Regions from separate parts of the Halovibrio sp. HP20-59 genome, predicted to be linked through region 2. Evidence: predicted binding sites of a transcription regulator. Region 2 holds the regulator's gene; each other region holds the start of a gene.
What was found. The regulator FNR, encoded in region 2, switches genes on or off when oxygen is low (the NO sensors DNR and NnrR bind a similar motif). The targets are predictions, from matches to a motif close to TTGATNTANATCAA.
Positions count from the first base shown of each region.

Region 1: yegQ (tRNA 5-hydroxyuridine modification protein YegQ) is a predicted target of FNR. The motif match lies at 1,729-1,742, and genes of this name have one in related genera.
Region 3: dsrO (sulfate reduction electron transfer complex DsrMKJOP subunit DsrO) is a predicted target of FNR. The motif match lies at 2,263-2,276, and genes of this name have one in related genera.

Region 1 is NZ_JAWJUW020000012.1:122,110-126,300, reverse strand. Features, by position in the region: gene RZA33_RS14150 (class III extradiol ring-cleavage dioxygenase) at 1-263, shown strand, start outside; gene yegQ (tRNA 5-hydroxyuridine modification protein YegQ) at 256-1,626, opposite strand; gene RZA33_RS14140 (DMT family transporter) at 1,767-2,642, opposite strand; gene RZA33_RS14135 (D-alanyl-D-alanine carboxypeptidase family protein) at 2,738-4,039, opposite strand.
Region 2 is NZ_JAWJUW020000001.1:131,530-135,720, forward strand. Features, by position in the region: gene RZA33_RS00625 (DUF294 nucleotidyltransferase-like domain-containing protein) at 1-340, shown strand, start outside; gene RZA33_RS00630 (DNA polymerase III subunit epsilon) at 367-1,005, shown strand; gene ttcA (tRNA 2-thiocytidine(32) synthetase TtcA) at 1,130-2,047, shown strand; gene fnr (fumarate/nitrate reduction transcriptional regulator Fnr) at 2,040-2,786, opposite strand; gene hemN (oxygen-independent coproporphyrinogen III oxidase) at 2,871-4,191, opposite strand, start outside.
Region 3 is NZ_JAWJUW020000002.1:284,070-288,260, reverse strand. Features, by position in the region: gene RZA33_RS03565 (molybdopterin dinucleotide binding domain-containing protein) at 1-196, opposite strand, end outside; gene nrfD (NrfD/PsrC family molybdoenzyme membrane anchor subunit) at 189-1,418, opposite strand; gene dsrO (sulfate reduction electron transfer complex DsrMKJOP subunit DsrO) at 1,402-2,178, opposite strand; gene RZA33_RS03550 (bacteriorhodopsin-like) at 2,691-3,509, shown strand; gene RZA33_RS03545 (polyprenyl synthetase family protein) at 3,574-4,191, shown strand, end outside.

The DNA of each region.
Region 1 (4,191 bases), on a different contig from region 2:
ACCTGTATGAAATCATGCCCCTGGAGAGCCCTATGCCCGCCTGGGTAGGTGCATTTGCCACTTGGGTAAGCGAGCGCCTTATCGACAATGATCGTGAAGCGCTGCTTAGCTGGGAGCGCGCACCCTATGCGCAGGAGAACCACCCGACCCCTGAACACTTCCAGCCATTGCTGGTGGCTATGGGGGCAGGAGGCGACGCAAAACAGCTGCACCACAGCGTAGAGCACGGTGTGCTAGCAATGGATGTTTATGCGTTTAGCTGATCGCTACCCCTAACGATTCAGGTTGTGCTGCTTTGGAAGGCGCGAGATCACGCATTATCAGCGCAAACTCAAGCTGTTCAGGAGTAATGCTGACATTGGGGACGGGGATACGCACGCGATGCCCCGAGCCAGGTGCTGCGCTTTGCGCTTCACCTCGTAAGTTCTCGATATGGTCAAGCACGAAGCGGTGATTGCCACTTGGCAGCATAAGCTCCATGCCATCCCCCACTTCGAAACGGTTTTTAACCTCGACCTCCAACCTGCCACGAGCCGGATCGAAACCCAGGACTTCACCGACGAATTGTTGGTGAACGCCGATGGAATTACCCTGTTCATAGCTTTGGAATTCACCATGCACATGCCGTTGATAGAAGCCTTCGGTGTACCCTCTGTTGGCCAGATTCTCCAGCTCATCCATTAACCCTTTATTGAAGGGACGCCCAGCAACGGCGTCATCTATGGCTTGCCGGTAGACTTGCGCTGTACGCGCGACGTAATAATGGGATTTGGTGCGCCCTTCGATCTTTAGCGATGCCACACCCATTTGCGTCAGTCGCGCCACGTGCTGCACCGCTCGCAGGTCCTTGGAGTTCATGATGTAGGTGCCATGCTCATCTTCATGCACGGGCATCAGCTTACCTGGCCGGGACACATCTTCAATCAGCGCCGAACGCTCATCCTGATTGGCAACCGCTGCAGGGCCAGCGTCATGGGTGGGTGTTAAATCGCCCGTGTCATCATGAGTTGCCGCAATGGTGTTGTATTTCCAGCGGCACGCATTAGTGCAGGTGCCCTGGTTAGGATCTCTGTGATTGAAATATCCCGATAGCAGGCAGCGCCCGGAATAGGCGATACACAATGCGCCATGGACAAAGGTTTCAATCTCTAATCCTGGACACTGCTCGCGTATTTCGCCGATTTCCTCAAGGGATAGTTCGCGGGACAAAATAATGCGGCTAATACCTTGCCGCTGCCAGAACTGAGCGGCGGCCCAGTTGACGACATTCGATTGCACCGAGAGATGAATCGCTTGCTCCGGCCAGCGCTCGCGCACCATCATAATCAAACCGGGGTCTGACATAATCAGCGCATCGGGCCCCGCCTCAATCACCGGCTGCATATCCTGAAGGTAGGTTTTCAGCTTACTGTTGTGCGGGGCAATGTTGGAGGCAACGTAAAACTGCTTACCTCGGGCATGGGCGTACTCAATACCACGATGTAAGTTATCAATTTTAAAATCATTGTTGCGCACCCGAAGAGAGTAGCGCGGCTGCCCCGCGTAAACCGCATCAGCCCCATAGGCAAACGCGTAACGCATGTTCTTAAAGGTACCGGCAGGGGAAAGCAGTTCAGGCGCTTGCATAGACAGTCACCGTAATCAGAGCGATGGCACGCAGCAGGCTGCGCTGAAAGGGCTGGATTATAACCCTGCCAAACGCGCTGTCTTGATCAGCTGATCGCTTCGATGACCCAGATCAAAAAGTAACGGTAAAGTGACCTCTGTTAAGCTGAGGGACGGCGTTTAAGGGTAGTTCTTCGGTCGTGATACGCCACCGCCAAGCCGCTGCCCATTATCAAGGCACTGCCTACCCAGACCCAGATATCCGGCATTTCGCCCCAGAACCACCAGCCCAGTAGCACCGCCCAGAGCATGGCGGTGTAATCGAACGGCGCGGCGATGGCCGCAGGGGCAAAGCGAAAAGCCAGGGTGATAAAGGCGGTGGCCGCCACGCCCAACACGCCAGAGGCGAAAAACCCCAGCCAATGCCACGGCTGGGGCGTTTGCCATACCCAGGGCAGCGTTAGCGCGGTCACCACCAAGGGCACAGATGTCATGTAAAACAGCATCGCCCACAGGTGTTCGCGGGCGCCATAGCGCCGAGCGGTAATCATCATCAGCGCATAAAATAGCGCTGCGCCTACCAATACCACGGCGCCCAATTGAAACGCATCGCTACCCGGGCGCACCACAATCAGCACCCCCGCAAACCCTACGAAGGAGGCGATCAGCACCGGTGGATCAATCCGCTCGCCCAACAATGGCACCGAGAGCAGGGTCACAAAAAGCGGCGCCACAAAAGCGATCGCCGTGGCCTCCGCCAAAGGTAGCAGCGTTAAGCCCCATACAAAGCAAACCATCGTGGCGGTATAAATCAAGCCACGCAGTAGATGTACACGGGGGCGTTTAGTCCGCAGTTTACCCAAACCGCCGGCAAAGTAGGCGAGTAAGGCGATTAGCGGCAACGAAACCAGCGCACGGAAAAAGATAATCTGCAGCGGCGAATGCGTTTCCCCCAGCCACTTGGAAACGGCGTCGCCTGAGGCGAGAAATAAGACGCCCATGCACATACAGAGCATGCCTTTTAGCGAGGTTGTCACCGCGATCTCCCTGTTCACTGGTCAATATAAAGTGCCAAAAAAGAAAAACCCCGCCAATTAGCCATTGGCGGGGTGGTAGCGGCAGACCACCTTATTTATAAGCTGGCGTTCACCACCATGCAGTCCATCCCTTGGGAATGCAGCGCGCGACATGCTTGATGAGCGCGCTGCTCGTCTAACGCCATTAAACGGGCACGATAAACTGGGCTTTGGCCGTCGACCGTATCGACGGCCACGCGTCCTCTTAAGTTCTGTGCGATTCGTTGCGCCGCTTGCTGAGCCAGCTGACGGGCCTGTGCTTCCTGGCTGAAAGCACCCACTTGCACGCCCCAGCCGCCGACCGTTTCATTGGCGGCTAGCTGACGTTCTCGTTCAATAAACGCTCTCAACGGATCTGGTTGCGACGCGGCGGGTGTTGCTGCCGGTCGCTGAATCGTCGCTATATCGGCTAGCTGGGCTTCTAGGTCCACACTGGGCGGGGAAGCAGCAGCCGTTTCGACGACTGCCAGTAACGGCTGCCGTGTGGCTGGATTGGCTTGCACTGGCTGAGCAGGCGGCGCAAAGGCCATAAACTCGCGTGAGAAGCTCGTGTCAGCCATCCAGCTTTGCTGGTCACGCAACGACGCGCGTAGAAAACTACGGTCGAGCAGATTGGCCATGTGCTTGTCCCGGGACTGGGATGAGAACCCGCCCATCACGACACCCACCAAACGGCGATTACCACGCACAGCGGTCGTGGCGACATTAAAGCCAGAGGCGCGAATAAAACCTGTTTTTAGGCCGTCAGCGCCTGGGTAGTCACGCACCAAACGATTGTGGCTAGTATGCCGGGTACCCCGGTAGCTAAACTCTTGCAGGCCGAAATAGTGGTAATACTGGGGAAAGTCCTGCATGACGCGAACCGAGAGCGTCAGCATATCCCGGGCGGTGGTGATCTGACCGTTATCTGGCAAGCCAGAAGCATTACGAAAGGTGGTGGCATGCATGCCCAGCTCGCGCGCTTTGCTGGTCATTATTTGGGCAAACTGCGCTTCACTGCCACCCAGTGCTTCGGCAACCACGGCGGCAACGTCATTGGCCGAGCGAACGGCAAGCGCGCGGATAGCGGTATCCACCGGGATAGAGCTACCGGCAGCCAGCCACAGCTTTACCGCAGGCTTGGCAGCCGCATAGGGGGAGACAGGCAAGGGTTGGTCTAAACGCAGCGTACCGTCTTCCAACGCTTCAAAGGTCAGATACAGAGTCATCATTTTAGTCAGCGAGGCGGGATAGCGCTGGCTATCGATATTCTCCGCATACAGCACTTCGCCATTATCCAAATCCACCACGACCCCCGCGTAACGCGGGTTGCCAGCTTGAGCGCTAGTGATCATTGCCAACATCAGTAGCACAGCCATACTCAATGACCATACCGAAGGCGCTCCAGCGGCGCTTGTTAACCTCGCATACATACCTGCCCCTTGCTTGTTATCAATGCGCTAGTACCGCGATTCACTGTTTAACTACCATGCCACACTCAAGGCACAACGCAAGGCTTTCCCCAGGCAGC
Region 2 (4,191 bases):
CGGCGTGCGCACCATGGCGCTTGAGCGACGTATTAGTGCCACTTCGACGTTTGAGCGCTTAGACGCACTGGCCGCCGACGGTCGTTTGGACCGCCGTTTTGCTGATGACTTAGGCGAGGCCTTGGCACTTTTCACCGAACTGCGCCTTAAACAGCAGCTCAGCATTTTGGATACGGCGAGCAATGGGCAAGAAACTGACTCCCAAAAGGGCAGTCGCGCGAACCGCGTGGTGGTGCAAGACCTCTCTTCGCTTGAACGGGACCTACTGCGCGAGGCGCTGCACATTGTGAAAGACTTCAAGCAGCGTCTTTCCCATCGTTATCATTTGGAGTATTCGTGAGTGGAATAGGGATATTGGACAAACACGTGGCGCTCTTTAGCGGGCCTCTACGTACCATGCGCCGTGAAAGCGATCGGCGCCGCTGTGCTCATTCGCCCTATGCGTGGCTATTTCAGCCCTATATGGGCGATGAGCTTGTCGCGCTGGCCTGTTATGAAACGTCCATGCCGTCATCGTCAGTGATCAGTGTTGCGGCGGTCGTGCTGAGTCAACAGCAGGTGCATACCAGCCGTGCCTTTGAGGCGACGCTAGGCACCGTCGAGCAGCCGGACAGCGCTTTACTACGACGTCATCAGTTGCTGTACAAAGTGGGTGAAATAACCGACTCAAACAGTAATAGCTTAAGCGCACTAGTGGAATTTATCGGCAATCGACCAATTGTGGGGTGGCAATTAGCAAAGCGAATTGGGGGGCTCAATACACTCCTTCGTCGTCGCTTGAACTTCGCACTGCCTAATGCCCAGGTCGATGTGGCGAAGCTGCACCAGCGCCAGCTGCGCCGCCTGCGCCCGTTGTTGGAGGCACCCAGTAGCTTTGCCCAGGCACTGGCGTGCTGGCAAGTACCCGCCATGGGAGGTCAGAGTGTACTCGGTGAGGCAACCTCAAGCGCACTGTTGTATATGCGTTTACAGCGCCTTATGGCGGAACTGCCTAGGGATGAGTAAGAGGCGCATAGGTTAGGGAGGGGCAAGCCATCGTTGGTTCAAGCGGTGAGTGTTGTTAGAATGATGCTTTAATTTTGCTCTCTAGCGTTTCTCATCTCACCATCTCCTCGGCAGTGCCTATACCATGCAATCGCTTGATCATTTTGCCCCCGCTGATTTTGAAACGACGTTATCCGCCCCCACGGACGCTGAGCACGATCAGTCAGCGCTGGCAGCCAAACAAAAGCGCGAATTTAACAAGCTGCAAAAGCGCCTGCGTCGAGAAGTGGGCAATGCGATTATTGATTACCAAATGATCAATGAAGGTGATCGTGTGATGGTGTGTCTTTCCGGCGGCAAGGATAGCTATACCATGCTGGAGATTCTGCGCAATTTGCAGCGCAACGCGCCGGTCAACTTCTCCTTGGTGGCGGTCAATTTAGACCAAAAGCAGCCGGGTTTTCCTGAACACGTGCTACCAAAATATCTGGATAAGCAGGGCGTGGAGTACCATATTGTCGAGCGCGATACCTACTCGGTAGTGAAAGAGAAAACGCCGGAAGGCAAAACCACCTGCGCGCTCTGTTCACGGCTAAGACGCGGCTCGCTTTACGGCTTTGCCGAAGAGATTGGCGCCAACAAAATTGCCTTGGGTCATCACCGTGAAGATATTTTGGAAACGCTGTTTCTGAATATGTTTTTCGGCGGCAACTTGAAAGCGATGCCGCCAAAACTGCTATCAGATGATGGTAAGAACATCGTTATTCGGCCGCTGGCCTACTGCAAAGAGGCAGATATCGCCGAATTTTCGCGGCTAATGGAATTTCCGATCATTCCCTGCAATCTATGCGGCTCCCAGCCCAATATGCAGCGCCAAGTGGTCAAAGAGATGCTTGCTGAGTGGGATAAAAAGTTTCCTGGCCGCTTGGAAAGTATGTTTAAAGCCGTCACCAATATCGCACCTTCGCAGCTCGCAGACCGTCAACTGTATGATTTTGCAGGGTTGGAAGCCAGGCAGGCAGAACTCTTGGCTGGGCGCATCCAGGCTTTTAACGTTAGTTAGCCGTTTGTTCTTCCTCTTCGGCGAGGGTAAGCAAACGTGGCATGTCGAGGATATTGACCTCACGGCCCGAAACTGCCACCACGTTTTGTTGCTGAAAGCGGCTTAATATACGGCTGACCGTTTCCACCGCTAAGCCCAGGTAATTGCCGATATCGGCCCTGGGCATGGAAAGGCGAAAGCTATAAGGCGAGTAGCCCCGGCGCCGAAAACGATCCGAAAGGGTAATTAGAAAGCTTGCCAGCCGCTGGTCGGCGGTTTTACGCGACAGCAGACGCATCATGCGCCGGTCATCGCGCAACTCTTTACTCATGCTGCGATACAGCTGGCCGCGCAGCTCAGGCAGCTCCTCGGAGAGTAAATCCAGGCGATCGAAGGGGATCTCGCAAATGGTCGTGGTTTCCAGGGCGATTACGCTGCCGGGGTACTGCTCTTCGTCAATGCCATCTAACCCGACTAACTCACTGGGGAGATAGAAATTGGTCAGCTGCTCGCTGCCGTTACCTTCGGCAGTGATCTGTTTCAAACTGCCCGAACGTACCGCGTAAACGCTGGTAAAGGTGTCGCCTTGGCGAAACAGCGGCTCGCCTTTTTTGAGCGGCGCTCGGCGACGAATAATCGCATCGAACTGCCCCATATCTTCCAGCTCAAGGGCAAGCGGCAGGCAAAGTGAGCTCAAGCTGCAGGTTTGGCAGCGTGCTTCGTGGAGTAGTGAGCGGCGATAGCTCATAGGTTCCGACATGCGTTGCTCCTTGAGTGGGTCACGCTTATCAATTAGAAAAACCTTACTTATTATAGCCGCTTTAGCATGCCTGCCCAAAGGTGATTAAACAATCTTTGAGTAGCGCTGACCTGTTTGCCCAGGTAGGTGAGTATCAAATGCCATGGCTAGATGGCGAATCAGTAACCGCCCCATGGGCGTGGCGTTAAGTTGGTCGCCGCTGCGGGTCAGTAAACCATCCTGCTCGGCAACCTCCAGGCGTTCAAGCGCGGGTGCAAAGTAGCGCGGGGCATCAATGCCCCAGCGCTGACCAACGGCGGCCAGGTCAATGCGCATATCGCACATCAGTCGCTCAATGACGTCTCGGCGGATAAGGTCGTCATTACTCAACCTTACGCCACGTCCCGTAGCTAGCCAGCCCTGATCCATCGCCGCTTCGTAGCGGGCCAGCTCGCTAGGATTTTGGGCATAGACGTCATCAATGCGTGAAATTGCCGAAACGCCAAGCCCGACCAAGTCGCACTGAGCGTGGCTGGAATAGCCCTGGAAGTTGCGCTGTAGCGAGCCTTCGCGCTGGGCAACCGCCAAGCTATCGTCTGGGCGGGCAAAGTGATCCATGCCGATATGCACGTAGCCTGCTGCGGTGAGCATTTCGATGGTGGTGCGCAGAATCGCCAGCTTTTCTTCGCCACCCGGCAAGTCATCGACATTGATGCGCCGCTGGGGTGCAAAGCGCTCGGGCATATGGGCGTAGTTAAACACTGATAGGCGCGCCGGGTTTAGCTCAATAACTTGACGCAGTGTATCCGCGAAGCTCTTTTCGGTTTGAAACGGCAGGCCATAAATGAGGTCGAGGTTGAGCGAGCGAAAGCCCAGGCGGTGGGCCTCATCCATGAGCGTTTCAGTGAGCACCCGTGGCTGAATACGGTTAATCGCTTTCTGCACCAGCGGGTTTAAATCCTGCACACCCAGGCTAATGCGGTTAAAGCCTAGCGCTTGAAGGTGGCGGAGGGTAAACACATCCGCTTCGCGGGGATCTATTTCAATCGCGTAGTCGCGATCAGCCGCGGACGAAAGGCCAAAGCGCGCATCCAAACGGTCAATCAGGTCGCCCATCTGGTTTAAGCTGAGAAAGGTGGGTGTACCGCCGCCCCAATGCAGCTGCTCCACCGGTCGTGATGTATCCAAGTGGCGGGCGGTCAGCACCATTTCCCGGTCAAGCCGGGTTAAATAGGGCTCGGCCAGGGCGGTGTTTTTGGTAGCGATTTTATTACACGCACAGTAAAAGCAGATCTTGCGGCAGAAGGGCACATGGACATAAATCGATAGCGAGCGATGGCTGGCATTGCTGCGTTCCATCGCCTGGGTTAGGTCGCTGGGCGTAAATTGGTCGTGAAACGACAGCGCTGTCGGGTAAGAGGTATAG
Region 3 (4,191 bases), on a different contig from region 2:
AATCGACTCGGTATTCTGGGGTCAGCGAGTTGCCATGAATATTGTGCCTGGGTTTTTCACCCGCGCTACCGGTAATGCCCTTGGCCATTTTTGCCAGTGGGTCGGCATAGCCCACGGCAAAGGTGGCTGCACCACCAGCGGCGGCAGCGCCCTTTAGAAAACGGCGGCGTGACGGGTCTTGAGTAGACTTAGACATGGCTAGACGCTCCTTTTTTAGCGGTGAGAGGACGAGTAGAAGCATCTTGGGTAGCGTGAGTTGGCGTTGCTATAAGGCCGCCCTGTTGGGCCTGCCGCCAGGGAATACACAGTTCAATCAGTAGAATAGCGGCGAGCCAGAGACCGAAGGTGCCCACAATGCCTAAAATACCGGAAGAGCCCGCAGGAATACCGTAATGATGAAAGCCTGCACTATTGCGCGCCACATGCTGAACATCCATCAGCACCACCCAGCGGAACATCCAGCCCATGTGTATGGCGACGAGTCCTAGCAGCCATGCCCAGGCAAACAGCGTTGGCTGGTGAGAGGTTGGAGCGCCGCACGCCCCCGGCAGGCGCAGGGTAGGGCGAGTCAATAAAAACAACACGGCGGCAAACAGCGCGATGCCGGTAATGCTTCCCCAAAGAGCAGTGTTGCGCCACGAGGCGCTATGGCGCACGGATTCCAGCGCGGCGGCAACTGAGCCTACGTGTGCATTCACGCCATCTAAAAACCAGCTAAGCGCAATCAATCCTGCTAGCGCACAGGCCACTAGCAGCACATACAGCATCTGGCGGGTTGTGTTTTGAGAACAAAGCCCACTAACCCTGTTCAGCACTAACACCAGACCGGAGGCGGCGATAAATCCGGTGGTCGCCAGCATGGGCGGTAGCCAAACAGTGTTCCAAAGCGGGCGGGCCTTTACGATTGCTAGCTCCGCGCCGGTGTAAAGCATAATGCCGCTGGAAAGTCCCAGCGCAGCCAAACCTACCACGGTGATCAGCGCTCTGGGCGTTGCGCCAGTGCCCAGTGAAAGCCAGGTAGCTAGCATGCCGCTGAGTCCTGGTGTGCCGCGCTGTGCCTGCAGCGCGGGTCGCCATGCCAGCCAAGCAAGGCCAAGCACGCTAACCAAATAAAGCGGCAGAACAACGCTGCCAATCGACATCCACGAGTGGCTATTGGCGTAAGCGTAGAAGTGCCAGAACCGCAGCGGCTGGTGCAAATCAGCGAGTAGCGCAACGGGCGCTACCAGCGTAGTGCTAACGCAGGCGATTAGCGCCAGACGCGCGGTAGGCAGCCATTTTTTTTTGCCGAATACCAGTGCTGGGGCGGCTAGCCACAGGCTGGCGTAGGAGAGCGCAATCATAAAGAAGTACTGCACCGCCCAAGGGTACCAGGCGATGTCATAGCGCGGTGCCAGTAGCTCAATGGTGGAATTCATAGCCCATCTCCTGACCGTGGGGATCGAGTACTTCCAGCGCGACGGGTTCCGCCGTGGGACGCGTGGTGAAGCGATCATCCATACCTAGGTAGAACACCTGCGGAAGGGTATTTTTTTCTGGTTGTAGCACCATCAATGCATCGCGATGTTCATGAATCATGCGGCTGATTTGGCTTTGAGGATCGCGCATATCTCCAATCACGCGGGCACCGCCTACGCAGCTCTCAACGCAAGCGGGCAATAGTCCGGCTTCTAGACGATGGGCACAGAAGGTGCACTTGTCGGCGGTTTGAGTGCGTTGGTTAATAAAGCGAGCATCGTAGGGGCAAGCATTGACGCAATAGGCACACCCTACGCAGCGGTCGCTATCGACCACCACAATGCCATCCTGCTGCTGGTAGGTGGCTTCTACGGGGCAGACTGGTACGCAGGGTGGGTTTTCACAGTGGTTACATAGCCGTGGCAGCATAAAAGTGGCTAGCTCGCCGCTTTCCTGATGCTGAACTTCATACTGCGAAACCGTGGTGCGGAATTGACCCAGCGGTGCAGCATTTTCGATATGACACGACACCGTGCAGGCTTGGCAGCCGATGCACTGGCGTAAATCGATAAGCATGCCGTAGCGTTTTGAGGGATTCCCCTCGCGGCGGGGTGGTTGCTGATTAATGCCTGCATGGGCAACGCTTGAAAACGGAATTAGCGCAGCGCCTGCGCTTAGACGGGCCAACTGGCCTAGTAGCGAGCGGCGTATGGCGTCCATAGCGTCTCCTTAGCGAATGAATCGGCATTCGCATGGGCGAATGGTCGGAATACGCTTAGGTTACGCCTTTGGTGAAATTAAAAATTGATTCGCGTCAATGGGTTAGTGCGTGTTTCTTAATGCTGTCTTAATGTTAAATGGCTAAGCAATTGTTTTATAATATAAAGAATATTGACGGATAAACGCTGGGTAGGGCGATTTTAGGCCTATGGACCGTATGGATACCGCTGGCATTCGGGCCTATTAAGACCGTTTAAGTCCAGTCGGCGACACAGAAAACTATTACAGGAGGTGTCTATAAAATTGGTGCAGATCAAAATCTGCATAAAGTTTGTAAAAGATAGTTGATTATTCTTTGGGGGCACGACTACGCTGTACAAGAGTTGGTCAGCAAATAAATGCTGAATAACTTTTATGTGGAATGCGTTGGTAGCTCATTACACATGTGCAAGGCGAAAGTGCCGGTCTCATTGGTAATGTCTGCTTACAAAATAATGCCGCCGGAGATACTCATGGAACTTGAAACTTTATCCTTAGGGCAATACTCCTTTATCCAGAACGGTTATTCTTTCGGCTTTGCCGTGATGGCCGCTGCAACGCTATTTTTCTGGTTAATGAAGTCAGAAATTGCCCCTGCCTATCGCTTAGCCATCACCATCACTGGGTTGGTAACCGCGGTGGCTGCCTACCACTATTTGCAAATCATGCTGTCTTGGGGTGCCGCAGCTGATGTAACGTCTGGAGAAGTCATCTCAACCGGTAAGCCTTTCAATCAAGCTTATCGCTATGTCGATTGGCTTCTGACGGTACCGCTGTTGCTGATCGAGCTGATATTGGTCATGCGCCTGTCCAGAAAAGAAACCATCAAGAAAACAACGGTATTAGGTGGTGCTGCTGCCTTAATGATCGTGTTGGGTTATCCAGGTGAAGTGTCCAGCGCGGGTGGCTTGCGCTTCGTATTCTGGGTGCTCTCAATGATTCCGTTCGTTTTCATTGTTTACCAGCTTGTTGTGGGCCTCAAAGAGTCGATTTCGCAGCAGCCTGAAAGCGTGAAGAACCTGATTAACATCTCTGTCTACTTGGTCATCGGCTCTTGGTTGTTCTACCCGATTGTCTACCTCTTTCCGTTGGTCGGTCTGGAAGGTGGCGCTGCAATCACAGCCGTTGAAATTGGCTACACGGTAGCGGATATCGTTGCTAAGGCTGTCTTTGGTGTCTTTATCTTCACGATTGCCATGCGCAAGTCGCAAGAGATTGAAGGTACTCCATCAACCGTTTCCAACCCAGCCCCAGCTGCTGACGATAAAAACGAAACGTCCACGCCTTCTTAAGCGCCGACTTTCATAAAAGGAGTTGCTTGCGGCCAAGGATGGCCCCGTTCAAAAGGATGTTGGCATGGTCACTGCAACACTCAACCAAACCGCCAATTTCAACGTTGATGGTGGCAACGAGACAATGAAAACACCATCCGATACGAGTGACGTCGATTGCGAACTCGAACAGGTTAATGCGTTAATGCGTAATAGCCTTAATGCAGCTGATCACTGGCCAGCACAAGCTGCTAGCCTCTATCATCTTGAAACGGGCGGCAGTCAATTGCGCGCTCGTTTAGCGCTACTTAGCGGTAGGGCTTTTAACGCATCAAGTGCCCATCGAATTGCAGCCGCTGCGGCTTCAGAGCTTATTCATAATGCATCGCTTGTTCATGATGACCTTTGCGACGGTGACAGCGAGCGCCGTGGGCAACCAGCTATTTGGAAACGTGACAACCCTGGGGTTGCACTCTGCACCGGCGATCTTTTACTCACGGCGGCCTTCCGCGCCGCTCTGCATAGTGACCAGCCCGAGCACAGTTTGGCGCTGATTCAGCTACTCACCGAGCGCTCAGGCCAGGTGATTGCCGGTCAGAGTATCGAGCTGGCTTCGCGCGGTTCCCACAATCCAGATTATCAACATCCATCAATTGCCGAGTACCTGCAAGCGACATTAGCCAAGACGGCGCCTTTGATTGCG